2 regions of the Pseudoalteromonas sp. BZK2 genome follow, and region 2 is predicted to be linked to the other one. Evidence: predicted binding sites of a transcription regulator. Region 2 holds the regulator's gene; the other holds the start of a gene.
What was found. Region 2 encodes LexA, which represses DNA repair genes until DNA is damaged. Its sites were predicted from a motif close to TACTGTATNNNNATACAGTA; they were not measured.
Positions count from the first base shown of each region.

Region 1 (6,758 bases), on a different contig from region 2:
ATTATAGTTTTCAAAAACGTGGGCTGAAGCAAAGCGCTTATTGAGGTTGTTAATTTCAATCATGTTTATTCCTTTAATAATGAAAAAATAGTAGCACACTCATGTCCCTATTTATTTACATGATTTGTAACAAATATCGAACGGGTAAAACTTGCGTTTAGATTATGAACAGGCAACACTTGATAACGAAAAATTAACAAGGAATAATTACAATGAAACCGAGTTTTCAACTAGCAGCTGTTGCATGCGCACTTAGCCTTGCACTTGCAGGATGTTCACAATCAACCCCATCAACTAGCAGCACCGAAAGCGTGCAACAAAGCCAAACTGTTAAACAGTATGACGCTGAAACCTTTTTTGATACAACCTCAATCATGGGCAGCAGCTTTTCACCAAAAGGCGACAAAATACTCGTTAGCAGTGACGAAAGCGGTATTTATAGCCTATACGAAGTAGATATAAAAACCGCCAAAAAAACCCGCTTAACAGACTTTGAAGACAGTACGTATGCTGTGGCTTATTTCCCTAAAGATGAGCGCGTACTATTTACTAAAGATTCAGGCGGTAACGAGCGTTATCACATCTACGTTCGCGAAACAGACGGCACAGTTAAAGATCTTACGCCAGGTGAAGAAACCCGTGCAGGATTTGCAGGCTTCACAGAAGACGGTAGACACTTTTTTATAACCAGCAATCAGCGTGATGCTAAGTTTATGGACCTATATCGTGTTGATGCTAACAGTTATGAAGTAACGCCTGTTTACCAAAATACTATGGGGCTAGATGTCGGCGCAATCAGCCCTGACGGTCGATTTATTGCTTTATCGAAAAACAATTCGAACAAAGACAGCGATGTATTTATTCTCGATACGCGTAAAAAAACACTGAAACCAGAGCTTATCACCCGTCATGACGACGACGCTAAGTATGGCCCAGAAACCTTCTCCAGAGACAGTAAATCATTGTATTACTCAACCGATGCCAAAGGTGAGTTCGCAGAAGTGTGGCGCTATGACTTAACGACCGGCGAGCACAGCCCTGCCCTCAAAGATGAGTGGGATGTGAGTTTTATCTACTTCTCTAAATCTGGCCGTTATCAAGTAAGCGGTGTTAATGCTGACGCAAGCACTAAAGTGTCGATAATTGATACCACCACAGGTAAAGGTATTGCCATGCCATCGCTGCCTGCTGGTAACTTACGTGGTGTGAACTTTTCAGCTGATGAAAAGACCATGGCGTTTTATTTAAATTCAGATACCTCGCCAAGTAACCTATTTGTGTGGCAACTCGGTGAATCAAAAGCTAAACAATTAACCAACACATTAAGTGATGCCATTGCTCAAAATGACTTGGTTGAAAGCACAATTGTGCGCTTTAAAAGCTTTGATGGTTTAGAAATCCCCGGGGTTTTATATAAGCCTAAGCAAGCTAACAGCAACAACAAAGTACCAGCTTTAGTTTGGGTGCACGGCGGTCCTGGCGGCCAAAGTCGTACAGGCTATAGTGCAATGCAGCAGCATTTAGTCAATCATGGTTATGCCATTTTTGCAGTTAATAACCGTGGCAGCTCAGGCTATGGTAAAACCTTCTTCCATTTAGATGATAAAAAACACGGCACTGACGATTTACAAGATATTGTTTACGGTAAAAAACACCTGCAAAGCCTAGATTGGGTTGATGCTGATAAAATTGGCATCATGGGGGGCAGCTATGGTGGCTTTATGACCGCCGCAGCACTTGCCTTTGAACCTGAAGAGTTCAAAGTAGGCATTAATATATTTGGTGTAACAAACTGGGTTAGAACCTTAAACTCGATTCCACCATGGTGGGAAAGCTTTAAAAAGGCACTGTATGATGAAATGGGCGACCCCGCGACAGACGGTGAACGTCACCGTGCCATTTCGCCACTATTTCATGCTAAAAACATCACCAAGCCATTAATGGTGATCCAAGGTGCTAACGACCCACGCGTTTTACAAGTTGAAAGCGATGAACTTGTTGCCGCTGTAAAGGCAAATGGTGTGCCTGTCGAATATGTATTATTCGATGATGAAGGCCATGGTTTTACTAAAAAAGAAAACCGCATAAAAGCCTCAAATGCATACCTTGAGTTCTTAAATACCTACTTAGATAAGTAGCAAAATTGCAAAGCTAAAGAGCCGGTATTATGCCGGCTTTTTTATGCAAAACACCTGTATAGAATCAAAATTTAACAGTTTACACAGTACTGTATAAAACACTGTATGGATTTAATGGTAAATTTTTCACCTTTCCCCACCTTCAAAATAAAACCATAAGCAACTGTTTAATAACAATTAAATAATTTTATCTAAAATAAAACTGAATCATTGGTTAAAAAATAGCAAAAAAGTACTTGCGCAAAAACACTGTATAAACTACTGTATACACATACTGTATAAACAACCAGTGAGTGAAAGTTATGTTACAGCCAATTACCTTAAGAACAGTTAAAAGCTACCAACAAGATAACGACAAAGCGTCTGTTAATTTAATTCAAATTGAAGACGAAATTTCAGCAACCTTTGAGCTATTAAAAGTATTGCATCATTACAATAGCCAAAATGCATGGACACTATTAATTGCTCCTGATCATGTTCCTAGTAAAGCCTTACTAGATTCGTGTTCGATTGATACCAGCAAACTACTTGTGATCAGACAAAAACATTTAGTTAATCTTGAGTACGTTCTTAGTTCAGCATTACATAACGGTAATTTTGCTGCAGTGATCACATGGACAGATATTGTAAACAATCATCAACTTGATTCGATGAACTTAAACCTTGAGCAGGCATCTGCTAAATTTTATTGTTTTACAAAAAGCGCTCAATTAAACAATTTAGTACCGCAGCCACAATAGGCTTGTTAAAATAACAATTTATAGTTTTAGGTAAGTTGTTATGACATCACTCACACACTCCCTTTGTCCTTGTGGCAGCGAATCGACTTACGAGCTTTGCTGCCAACCTTTTCACACAGGTGCAAGCCAAGCTGATACCCCAGAGCAACTTATGCGTTCTCGTTTTAGTGCTTACGCACTAAAAGATGCAAAATATGTTTTTAGTACCTATGCACAAAGCCAGCAAGCCGCTAACCCTGTTCGCGAAATTAAAGATTTTGCTAATAGCTGCCGTTTTACCAAGCTAAGTGTTTTAGATACTGAACATAACGATCAAGAAGGTTTTGTCGAATTTAAAGCAAATTACTTTTACCAAAACTTGTATTGTGAGTTACACGAGAGGTCGCGTTTTATTAAAGAAGATGGCCTATGGCGTTACCTAGACGGTGATATAACGCCAGTTGCAGATATTAAAATAGGCCGTAACGACGAGTGCCCTTGTGGGAGCGGCAAAAAATATAAAAAGTGTCACGCTCTTTAATTATCATTAACCTGGTAAATCCAGTCTAAAGCTTGGGTAATCGTTGTTGGGAATGCGGTTGCATGGCGTGCCTGAGGGATAACAAATAAATTTGTTGTAACCAGCGCGCCGCTTTGTTTAGTAATTTTAGCTGCTAATTGCCTTGCGCCCGACACCATTTTTTCACCTTCACTTTCTTCAAGTTCTCCGATACCAATGTACACTTTAGTTGCTTTACCTGCAGGTACGACAGGCAAAGCTAACAGGCTGTGCTGCTTAAACCACACTGAAGGACTGCCGATAATATAATTTGAAAAAAGCGAAGGCTCAGTGAATAAGGTATAAGCCGTAAATAAACCGCCAAGTGAGTTACCGACTAACGTACCTTTTTGGTTAGTTCTGTAGTGAGCCTTAATGTATGGTAATACAGAGTGTTTTAAATAGTTTAGATACTGACTTGCTCCGCCTGTTTTACGCTGCCAATTTTTATCTTCAAATGGCGTATAGTCATAAATACGGCTATTGAGCCCAGATACACCTTTTTGATATCCAAGTGCAACGATAATTACCTCCTCTATGGCCCCCGAATTCATCATAAAGCGACTAGCACCAGAGGCAATTGGAAAACTGTAGTTTGCATCTAATAGGTAAACAACTGGGTAGCGCTTCTGGTTTTGCTTTTGGTAGCTGCGTGGCAATTTAATCGTAATCGGGTATTCGTTTTTGGTCTGTTTATCTTTAAGTAACACAGTATTAGTACGTGGCAAAGTAAACGGCTCAGCATAGCTTACAGAGCTCACACCCAAAACGCTGATCACAATAACTAACAGGAAATAAGGCATAGTTAATCCTTTAGCCACTTCTTAATTGGTAACAGCCACTCATCTTTTGGCTTATAAAATGCGCCATGGGAGAGCCCTGTATTAATGCTTATTTCTTCGAACTTGGTTACGTCACTTCTATCAATTAAAAATTGGCAAGAGCCAACCTGATCTGAGCGCTCAAAGATAGAATACACCTTGCCATAAGCCTTAACTGATGTGTGATTTTTTATAAGGCCTGCACAACCTGCCAATATAATTAAGTTAATATGTGTACGTTTAAGTTCATTAGCCGCCAGGATCGACAATGCCCCGCCCCGTGAAAAACCAACCAAACTAATGTTCGACTCAGCAACACCGGCACTGATCAATGCTTCAACATCTGCAGCGAGTTTTTTCGCAAACGTAAATGGCTCAGTACCTTTTGGCCTGTGATAGGCAATTAAATGATAGCTTTCATCTGCCAGTGCTTCTTTTACAGCCACAAAATCATAAACCCCAAAGGTTTTGTGAACAGGCTTAGGGTTTGTCCCTTCAACGATAAAACCATGTGAATAAAAAACGTAGTGACCATGCGGGTCAATCTCTGTAGGAAACTGGCTGTAAATAGTGCCAGCGCAAACAGGCAAAACCCAGCATGCACAGAGTAAAATTACGGTACGTATCACAAGCATTCCTTTAAAAATCAAGTTACACCTAATAGAAGATAATAACACCTAAAAAATAATATCTTAGCAAACAACTAAACCCTACTCTCAGTAATTTTAATTAAATATCAAATTACTAATCGCAAGCTGTATCACGATTTAAACTGCAAGTTTCAACTTGAGGTAAATTCATGGAATTTCATAGTTAAACTACAAAAAACCTTATGACAACGCTGTCAATCATTTATAAAAAGGCGTATTGTAAAAAAGCAGTTAAAATAACCACATATTTTAGACGTCTAGACGTTGAAAAAATAAATTCTAAGGCGTAGTATGTTCGTAATCTGAGTTAGACTCACATTTTCCATGAGATTTTTTAAAGATGATTGATATAAAGCACCTAAAAACCATAGCGACCCTTAAAGAAACAGGCTCTTTGGTCAATACCGCCCGTGAGTTGTTTTTAACTCAATCGGCTTTATCGCATCAAATTAAAGATCTCGAGAATAAGTTAGATTGCCAGCTGTTCGAACGTAAAACACAGCCTGTGCGTTTTACTCCGCAAGGTATGCTACTTCTGGAGCTTGCTAATGAAGTATTACCTCGTGTTGAGGCAACAAAATGTCGGTTAAAAGAAAGCCTTAACCAGCCAATCTCAAATTTACGTTTAAGCGTTGAGTGTCATGCCTGCTTTCATTGGTTGCTCCCAACCATCAAAGAATTTAATAATTTTTGGCCTGATATTAAAATTGATTACGAGCGCGGCTTTAGTTACGACGCCATTCCAGATTTAATTAATGATGAATTAGATCTAGTGCTGACTTCTGATATTCGTGAACCCGATCAGCTTGAGTATGCTCACCTATTTGATTTTAAATTAAAGCTGATAGTCGCACCGGATCATGAGTTGGCAAAAAAAGCCTATGTCACCGCCCTTGATTTAAAAAACGAAACAATTATTTCGTACCCTATTCCCCGTGAGCGCCAAGACATCTTTAAACATTTTATTCAAAATGCACGCTTTGATGGCACGCTTAAAACGGTTGACCAAGGCTTATTGATATTTCAATTAGTGAGTGCAGGTATGGGGGTTGCAGCATTACCAGACTGGCTAGTCACTCCTTATGAAAGCCAGGGACTCATTAAGTCTATTCCGTTAGGAGCACTAGGCCTTACTCGCCCTATGTATTTAGCGATGAAAAAGAATATGAAAGATAACCCAGTTTATCGCCACTTTTTAAATACGTGTAAGCAAAATAACGGTCGCTAAAACAAGGCAAAATAACTAACATAGCTGCATCTGTTACAAACAATAATGTTGATACATGTTTGAAATTAAAAAGATCATTGGCTCTTTATTAATGCCCCTGCCTTTGCTGGGGCTGCTTACTTTAGTGATGGTATTTTTAGCCATTGCACATAAACGCAAAGCACTCTATTTTGGCTTTGTTAGCATTTTAACTTTAATGCTGATAAGCACGCCATTTATTGGTCAGTCACTGATAGCCGCAAGTAATAACCCTGCATGGCAATTTAACCAAGCAAAACACCCTAAACTCGATAATATTGTGGTGCTTGGTTGCTCAATAATGCCCAACTCGCGCCTTCAAGCAAACCACCAGCTAGGCGATTGTGCGCTTGCTCGATTACTTGAAGGTGTTAAGCTTGCCCATCACTACCCAAATGCCACCCTCTATGTATCAGGAGGCGGTTTTGCTAATACCACCAATAGTCAGCTCATGTTTGAAACGGCAAAAGCGTTAGGTATTTCTGCGACGAGAATTAAACAAAACCCTCTCGCTATGGATACCGCAGAAGAAGCGAAACGACTTGCCATTTATTTAGTCGATAAAGAGACAGCGCTTGTCACCTCAGCGAGCCACATGCCACGTGCGAAAGACTTATTTAATGCA
Region 1 is NZ_JACSOG010000029.1:10,511-17,268, forward strand. It holds gene BIZ38_RS16230 (ATP-binding cassette domain-containing protein) at 1-63, opposite strand, end outside; gene BIZ38_RS16235 (alpha/beta hydrolase family protein) at 213-2,138, shown strand; gene BIZ38_RS16240 (SulA-like leucine-rich domain-containing protein) at 2,441-2,878, shown strand; gene BIZ38_RS16245 (YchJ family protein) at 2,919-3,398, shown strand; gene BIZ38_RS16250 (alpha/beta hydrolase) at 3,395-4,219, opposite strand; gene BIZ38_RS16255 (alpha/beta fold hydrolase) at 4,222-4,866, opposite strand; gene BIZ38_RS16260 (LysR substrate-binding domain-containing protein) at 5,228-6,115, shown strand; gene BIZ38_RS16265 (YdcF family protein) at 6,171-6,758, shown strand, end outside.
Region 1: BIZ38_RS16240 (SulA-like leucine-rich domain-containing protein) is a predicted target of LexA. The motif match lies at 2,398-2,417, and genes of this name have one in related genera.

Region 2 (6,758 bases):
GCGCGAGAAGGTAGGTACGATAGTCGATATAATGCCAAAGGCTGGTAAAATCATGATGTACACTTCAGGGTGACCGAAGAACCAGAAAATGTGCTGGAACATCACAGGGTCGCCCCCTCCGGCTGCATCAAAAAAGCTGGTTGCAAAGTATTTATCGGTCAACACCATAGTGACCGCCCCTGCTAGAACAGGCATAACAGCAATTAACAAAAATGCAGTGATTAACCATGTCCAAACAAATAGCGGTAGCTTCATCCACGTCATACCTGGTGCTCTTAAGTTGACGATGGTCACGATAACGTTAATCGCCCCCATAATTGAGCTGATACCCATGATATGTACGGCAAACACAAAAAGTGCAGTGTTATCGTTGCTGTAAGTTGTTGATAGTGGTGCGTAGAAAGTCCAACCAAACGCAGGACCACCACCAGGCATGAGTAACGAAGCCAACAGGATTAAAAATGCGAACGGCAATATCCAAAAGCTCCAGTTATTCATACGTGGTAAGGCCATATCTGGTGCGCCTATCATCATAGGTACCATCCAGTTTGCAAGCCCAGTGAACGCGGGCATAACGGCACCAAACACCATGATCAAGCCATGTACGGTAGTCATTTGATTAAAAAAGTGCGGATCGACTAACTGTAATCCAGGCTGAAACAGTTCAGCGCGGATCACCATTGCCATTGCTCCGCCAATTAAAAACATGGTGAGTGAAAAAATCAGGTATAAACTCCCGATGTCTTTATGATTGGTGGTGTAAAGCCAACGCTTAAAACCTTTAGCTGGGTGATGATGGTCGTGATGCGCATGCCCTGTTGCTTGCTCGTTAATAACATTACTCATTAGTTCGCCTCCGCTGCTGCATCAATCGCGGCTTGAATTTGACTCGGTTGGATAACATCGCCGGTATCATTACCCCACGCGTTTCGCTTATAAGTAATAACCGCAGCAAGTTGCTTAATTGAAAGCTGTTTATCAAACGCTTGCATTGCTGTACCAGGCTTACCGTATAACACAATGTCTATGTGATCTTTTACATCACCTAATACAATCGGGCTGCCTTTAAGTGCTGGAAATACGCCAGGTAGGCCCATACCGGTAGGTTGGTGACATGCAGCACAGCTTGCCATATACACTTGCTCACCTAAGACCATAAGCTCTTCTTTCGGTAATGTTTGATCAAGCAAAGCAGCATCTGCTGCGGCCGCATTGGCTTTTTCTTGCTTGGCATCTGCAAGCCAATTAGCAAATTCATCTTCAGGTAAGGCTTTCACCACAACAGGCATAAAGCCATGATCTTTACCGCATAACTCAGCACATTGACCACGGTATACTCCGGGTTCGTTAATACGTGTCCACGCTTCATTAATAAACCCAGGATTTGCATCCTTTTTAACCGCAAAATCAGGCACCCACCATGAATGAATTACATCGTCTGAGGTCATTAAAAAGCGAACTTTCTTATTGATAGGAAGTACTAGCGGTTTATCTACTTCAAGCAAATAATGCTCAGTTTTCTCTGCTTGGTTGTCTATTTGGTCTTTAGGAGTAGATAGAATCGAGTAATAAGCAATGTCTTCGCCCATGTACTCGTAATGCCACTTCCACTGTGAGCCGGTCACTTTAATGGTGATATCGGCTTTAGAGGCATCTTCCATGGCAATTAAGGTTTTTGTGGCAGGCACAGCCATGGCGATTAAGATGACAAATGGAATGGCAGTCCAAAGTATTTCAACTTTTGTACTTTCATGAAATTGGGCAGGCTTGGCCCCTTTGGATTTACGGTGGTGTATTAAAGCCCAAAACATCACCGCAAATACGATGATGCCGATTACACAGCAGATAATAAATATCGTCATGTGTAACTCATAAACATTATTACTTATATCGGTCACCCCTTTACGCATATTGTATTGGCTATTTGCCAATGCAAGCTCAGGAAGTGCAAACAATATAAGCCACAAGGCGTAACGCAGTTTACCCATGTGACGGCTCCTTTAGATGCTATTGCAAGACGCAAAGCGAAAAGGCGATACAACAAGGTGCCAATTCGTTTTTCTTATTGTTCAGAGCGACTACGTATCATTTTGACCCACTTATGATACCGACCCCATGACTAACACCTCGCACATTTTTGTGTCTTTTTATTAATTAGGTGTTAATACAGTGTATTAACCAATTAGTTAAAAAATGACCAATAAGCAAGTTTTAATGATAATAAATGTTTATTTTGGTGCAGAAATAACAACTATAATCAGCGCTTTATTTAATGTTTAGGAGTAAGAACGAAATGTAAAAAGAGAGGAAAACTGCGCTATATAAGGCTTTAAATGAAGAGTAAGGATTCACAAATCCTAATTAAGTAGTAAAATTTCAGTGGCGCACCAAATTGAGTCAATTTGATGCACCAAATTGGGAACGCTTACATCCAGTCAGCGTTACGAATAACACCTACCGCTAACCCCTCGATGTTGAACGACTCATGCTCAAGGTCAACCTCAATAGGCGAAAACTCTTCGTTCTCAGCGTGTAAAAGTACTTTGCGACCCGCTTTTTCTAGACGCTTAACTGTTACATCTTCATCGACTCGAGCTACAACTACTTGCCCGTTTTCAGCAACTTGTGTTCTGTGTACTGCAAGCAAATCGCCATCCATAATACCAATGTCTTTCATACTCATACCATTTACACGCAGTAAGAAATCGGCAGCAGGTTTAAATAATGAAGGATCAACTTGGCAGTGACTTTCAACATGCTCTTGCGCCAAAATAGGTTCACCAGCTGCAACACGGCCAATTAAAGGTAAGCCTAGTTGCTCTGGCTCATCTTCTTCAATTAACTGAATACCGCGACTCGCCCCAGGCTTCATTTTGATCATGCCTTTTTTTGCCAGTGCTTTTAAGTGTTCTTCAGCAGCGTTGGCACTTTTAAAACCCAATGTTTGAGCTATTTCAGCACGCGTAGGTGGCATGCCTGTATCTTTAATAAAGACTTTAATTAGTTCTAAAATTTGCGATTGGCGTTTAGTTAATGGGCGCATACAACTGGTTTTCCATACAGTACATTTAACTGTGAGTATATACAGTTATTTGAAAATCGCAAATTTAAATTAACCCCATCATATTGCTACAAAACTAACATTGAACCACACCGAAAGATGCCATAAGGTATTAGCTTTAATTAGCAGGCTAAGGAAACACAATGAGTATTTGGCACCAACCAATCACGTTAGAGCTTTGCAAAGAGCTGGAACAAGGGGTCACTGGTCAAGGCACTTTAATGAAAACTATGGGCATTGAGGTAACTGAAATTGGCGATGATTATTTAATGGCAACCATGCCTGCTATTCCTGAGCATCATAATCCTATGGGCATGGTCCATGGCGGAGCAAACGTTGTATTAGCAGAAACAGTGGCAAGCTATGCAGCCAATTTCGTGGTTGATTTCAATAAGTTTTATGCTGTTGGCCAAGAAATTAATGCCAACCACATGAAAGCGTCACGCAAAGGAACGTTAACAGCAACTGCGAGACCGCTGCATTTAGGTAAGCGAACTTCTGTTTGGGATATTAAAATTACCAATGCCGCAGGAGAGCTTTGCTGCGTATCAAGAATGACCGCAGCTGTTGTAGAGCGATAAATTCTGGCTATTTTTCGACAGGATAAATAGTAATTTCAATCCCTGCGCCAATTGCAGAGATACGTAATAAGGTATCGGCATGCAGGGGTTGGTTAAAGCATTTAGGCGAATTACCTGATTCAAAGCCTATATCAAATGTACGCTTTGAGCACGATAACCACTGTTTTAATGCATTGCGCGAGCAAGACTCAATAAGCTCGCAAAGCTGGTTAATGGCTTTATCTGGAGAGCTGATATCTGCGGTTGCTTCAATACGTGCTAGTTGGCGGTATTCATCTTGGTCATAATGTAAAACCATGGCATTTTTCTTCAAATCAGCAACAAGCGCACTAATATCGTGCTTTGATTCAAGCTCCAGATCTACATTTAAAAATTGAATTTCCGACATACTCTCGTTTTTACCCTCTATTTATATCGACTGAAACTTTAACTCAGTTTTGTATATATACCAAATCTAGAATACAGTTAATGCGACATTATGCCGCATTGGCAATCTAGCTAAACAACCTAAAATAGCGCCCACATAACAATAATAACGGGGTAATAATGAATAAACGTCTGTTTAAGTATGCTCGTAAAGGGCATAAATGGCTTGGCTACTTACTTGCTTTGCAGATCTTTTTTTGGCTTTTAGGTGGGCTTGTGATGAGCTCATTACCACTTGAAAAAGTACATGGTAAGCATCTGGCTAATCGCAGTTTAAGTAGCCCATTTTTATTGTCGGACTACCCTGCTTCAATTGATAAAATCACAGCGCAATTTGAGCAAATCGAAGGGATTAAATATAGCCATTTTTTAAATACCCCGATTATAGAAGTTACATCCTCTAGCGGTACGTTTATTTTTGATGGCAGAACAGGTGCTAAAATGCCTGCACCGAGTAAAGCGCAAATCATTGAGAATGCGCAAGCTCACCTGCTTATTGACGCAAAAATAACGCAAGCGCAGTTATTAACAAAAGGGCCTAGAGAAGTCGGTCACAAAGCCAATGTTTGGCAAATTAGCTTCGATGATTGGTTAACAACAACCTTATATTTAGATAGCCAAACCGGTAAAGTTATAACTGTGCGCAGCACCCTGTGGCGCATTTTCGACTTTTTCTGGATGCTACACATTATGGATTATGATGAGCGTGAGAACTTTAACAATCCACTACTCATCAGCTTCTCAGCCACCAGCGTACTATTTTGTATTACAGGAGTTCTCTTGTTACTACAAAACGTTCGAATTAAACGTAAAAAGCCAGCTACACGTGTTGGTCAATCAAAATAGGATTGCCATCTGGGTCGGTGATAATAAAACTCGCGTCACCGGCCTTTTGTATTTCTAATCCTTGTTGCTGAAATTGTGCAGCTAATTGCTCAAAGGTTGCAAATTCATCCAAAGCTTCAGCATTTTGATCCCACCCAGGATTAAAGGTCAGCATGGTTTTATCAAACATACCTTGAAACAAACCTATCAAATGTTCACCGTTTTTCATTATTAGCCAATGCTGTTCTATCTCCCCAGCAAACTCTTTGAAACCTAGCTTTTCATAAAACTGCTTTGAAGCACGAATATCTTTTACATTTAGACTTACAGAAAAAGCACCTAATAACATGGTTGTAATTCCTTTAATAAAAACGGCCTAACAACTATAGCTGAGTTGAAAAACTTTTCCTTTTTAGAATAGTCGCTCTAAAATGGCGGCTCCTGTAGTTCACTGATGTGATGGATATGCGTTTATTCCTATACTTAGCCCTTTGTTTTATTTTCACTTTTCCTATATCCGCTAAAGAGTTTTCGAGCTTTTACAGTGCCAAAAAGCATTTAATTAAGAATCTACCAAGCAATAGTAAAAGCTTATATTGTGGTTGCGATATCAAGCGCCAAGGTAAAAAACTTGTGCCAGACCCTGATGCGTGTGGTTATATTCCTAGAAACCCTGTCACCCGCTCAGGTAAAGAGAATGCTCGCGCAAAAAGAATAGAGTGGGAGCATATTGTGCCTGCCTGGGAGTTTGGTCATCAATTACAATGCTGGCAAGATGGCGGTCGTAAAAACTGTAAAAAGGTCAGTGCGAAATTCCGTCAAATGGAAGCCGACATTAATAACCTTGCCCCTGCTATAGGCGAGATCAATGCTGACCGTTCAAACTTTCGCTACGGCATGGTGTCAACATCAAGTGCAAGTTACGGAGCATGCCCTGTAAAAATCGACTTTAAGCAGCGCGTATTTGAGCCACCCATTTATGCAAGAAAGCAAATAGCCGATACCTATTTTTATATGCAAAAAACCTATGGCTTAAAAATATCAGACAAACAACGCAAGCTATTTGAATCGTGGCAAAAGCTTGAAATAGCTGAAATGAGCAATCGTAAGTTACTCTAATAGTGAAATTTTTATGGGCTTCTAAAGTACAAAAAGAGCTCCGTATTTCACTTCCTAATCTAGAGTGCGAAGTTAACTAACAAAAAGGCGCAGCTCAAGCTGCGCCTTTTACATCATAGGCTTTGGTGAGGGCCAAACACCTCGTAGTGAATGCGTTCACTTGCAACCCCAATACTTAGTAGTTGCTCTTTTATCATTGCCATAAATGCGATTGGGCCACACAGGTAAAAGTCACCTTTGCTTATTGGTAAGCTTTCAGCGATGTGGTTTACATCCATTAAGCCCGCAAAATCGCCCCCCTTGCCATCTTTAAACCAGGTAACACAATGTAATGAAGCGTGCGCTTGCTGTTGCTTAAATAAATACTCTTTAAAGGCAAACTGCGTCTCACTGTCGCAAGCATGCAGGTAATGGATTGACTGGTTAGGTTGATTACTTAATAGTGTTTCTAGCATCGCCATCATCGGGGTTTGACCAACACCCGCAGAAATCAATACAACAGGCGAGTCGATTTCGCGAAGCACAAAGTCGCCTGCAGGTGGGTAAATTTCTACCTTATCCCCCTCAGTTAAGCTGTGTAGGTAGTTAGATACCAAGCCTTCTTCTTTCACGCTAATTCGGTAATTGTGGCCATTACTTTGCTGTGATAAAGAGTATTGCCTAACTTGCGTTAAATCACTGTTTGCTGGCGTTACTTTAATTCCTAAATATTGGCCCGGTAAATACGCCACAACAGGCTTTGCATC
Region 2 is NZ_JACSOG010000012.1:52,595-59,352, reverse strand. It holds gene ctaD (cytochrome c oxidase subunit I) at 1-846, opposite strand, end outside; gene coxB (cytochrome c oxidase subunit II) at 846-1,988, opposite strand; gene lexA (transcriptional repressor LexA) at 2,426-3,043, opposite strand; gene BIZ38_RS09090 (PaaI family thioesterase) at 3,205-3,642, shown strand; gene BIZ38_RS09085 (hypothetical protein) at 3,650-4,030, opposite strand; gene BIZ38_RS09080 (hypothetical protein) at 4,189-4,914, shown strand; gene BIZ38_RS09075 (VOC family protein) at 4,889-5,242, opposite strand; gene BIZ38_RS09070 (endonuclease) at 5,359-6,012, shown strand; gene hmpA (NO-inducible flavohemoprotein) at 6,126-6,758, opposite strand, start outside.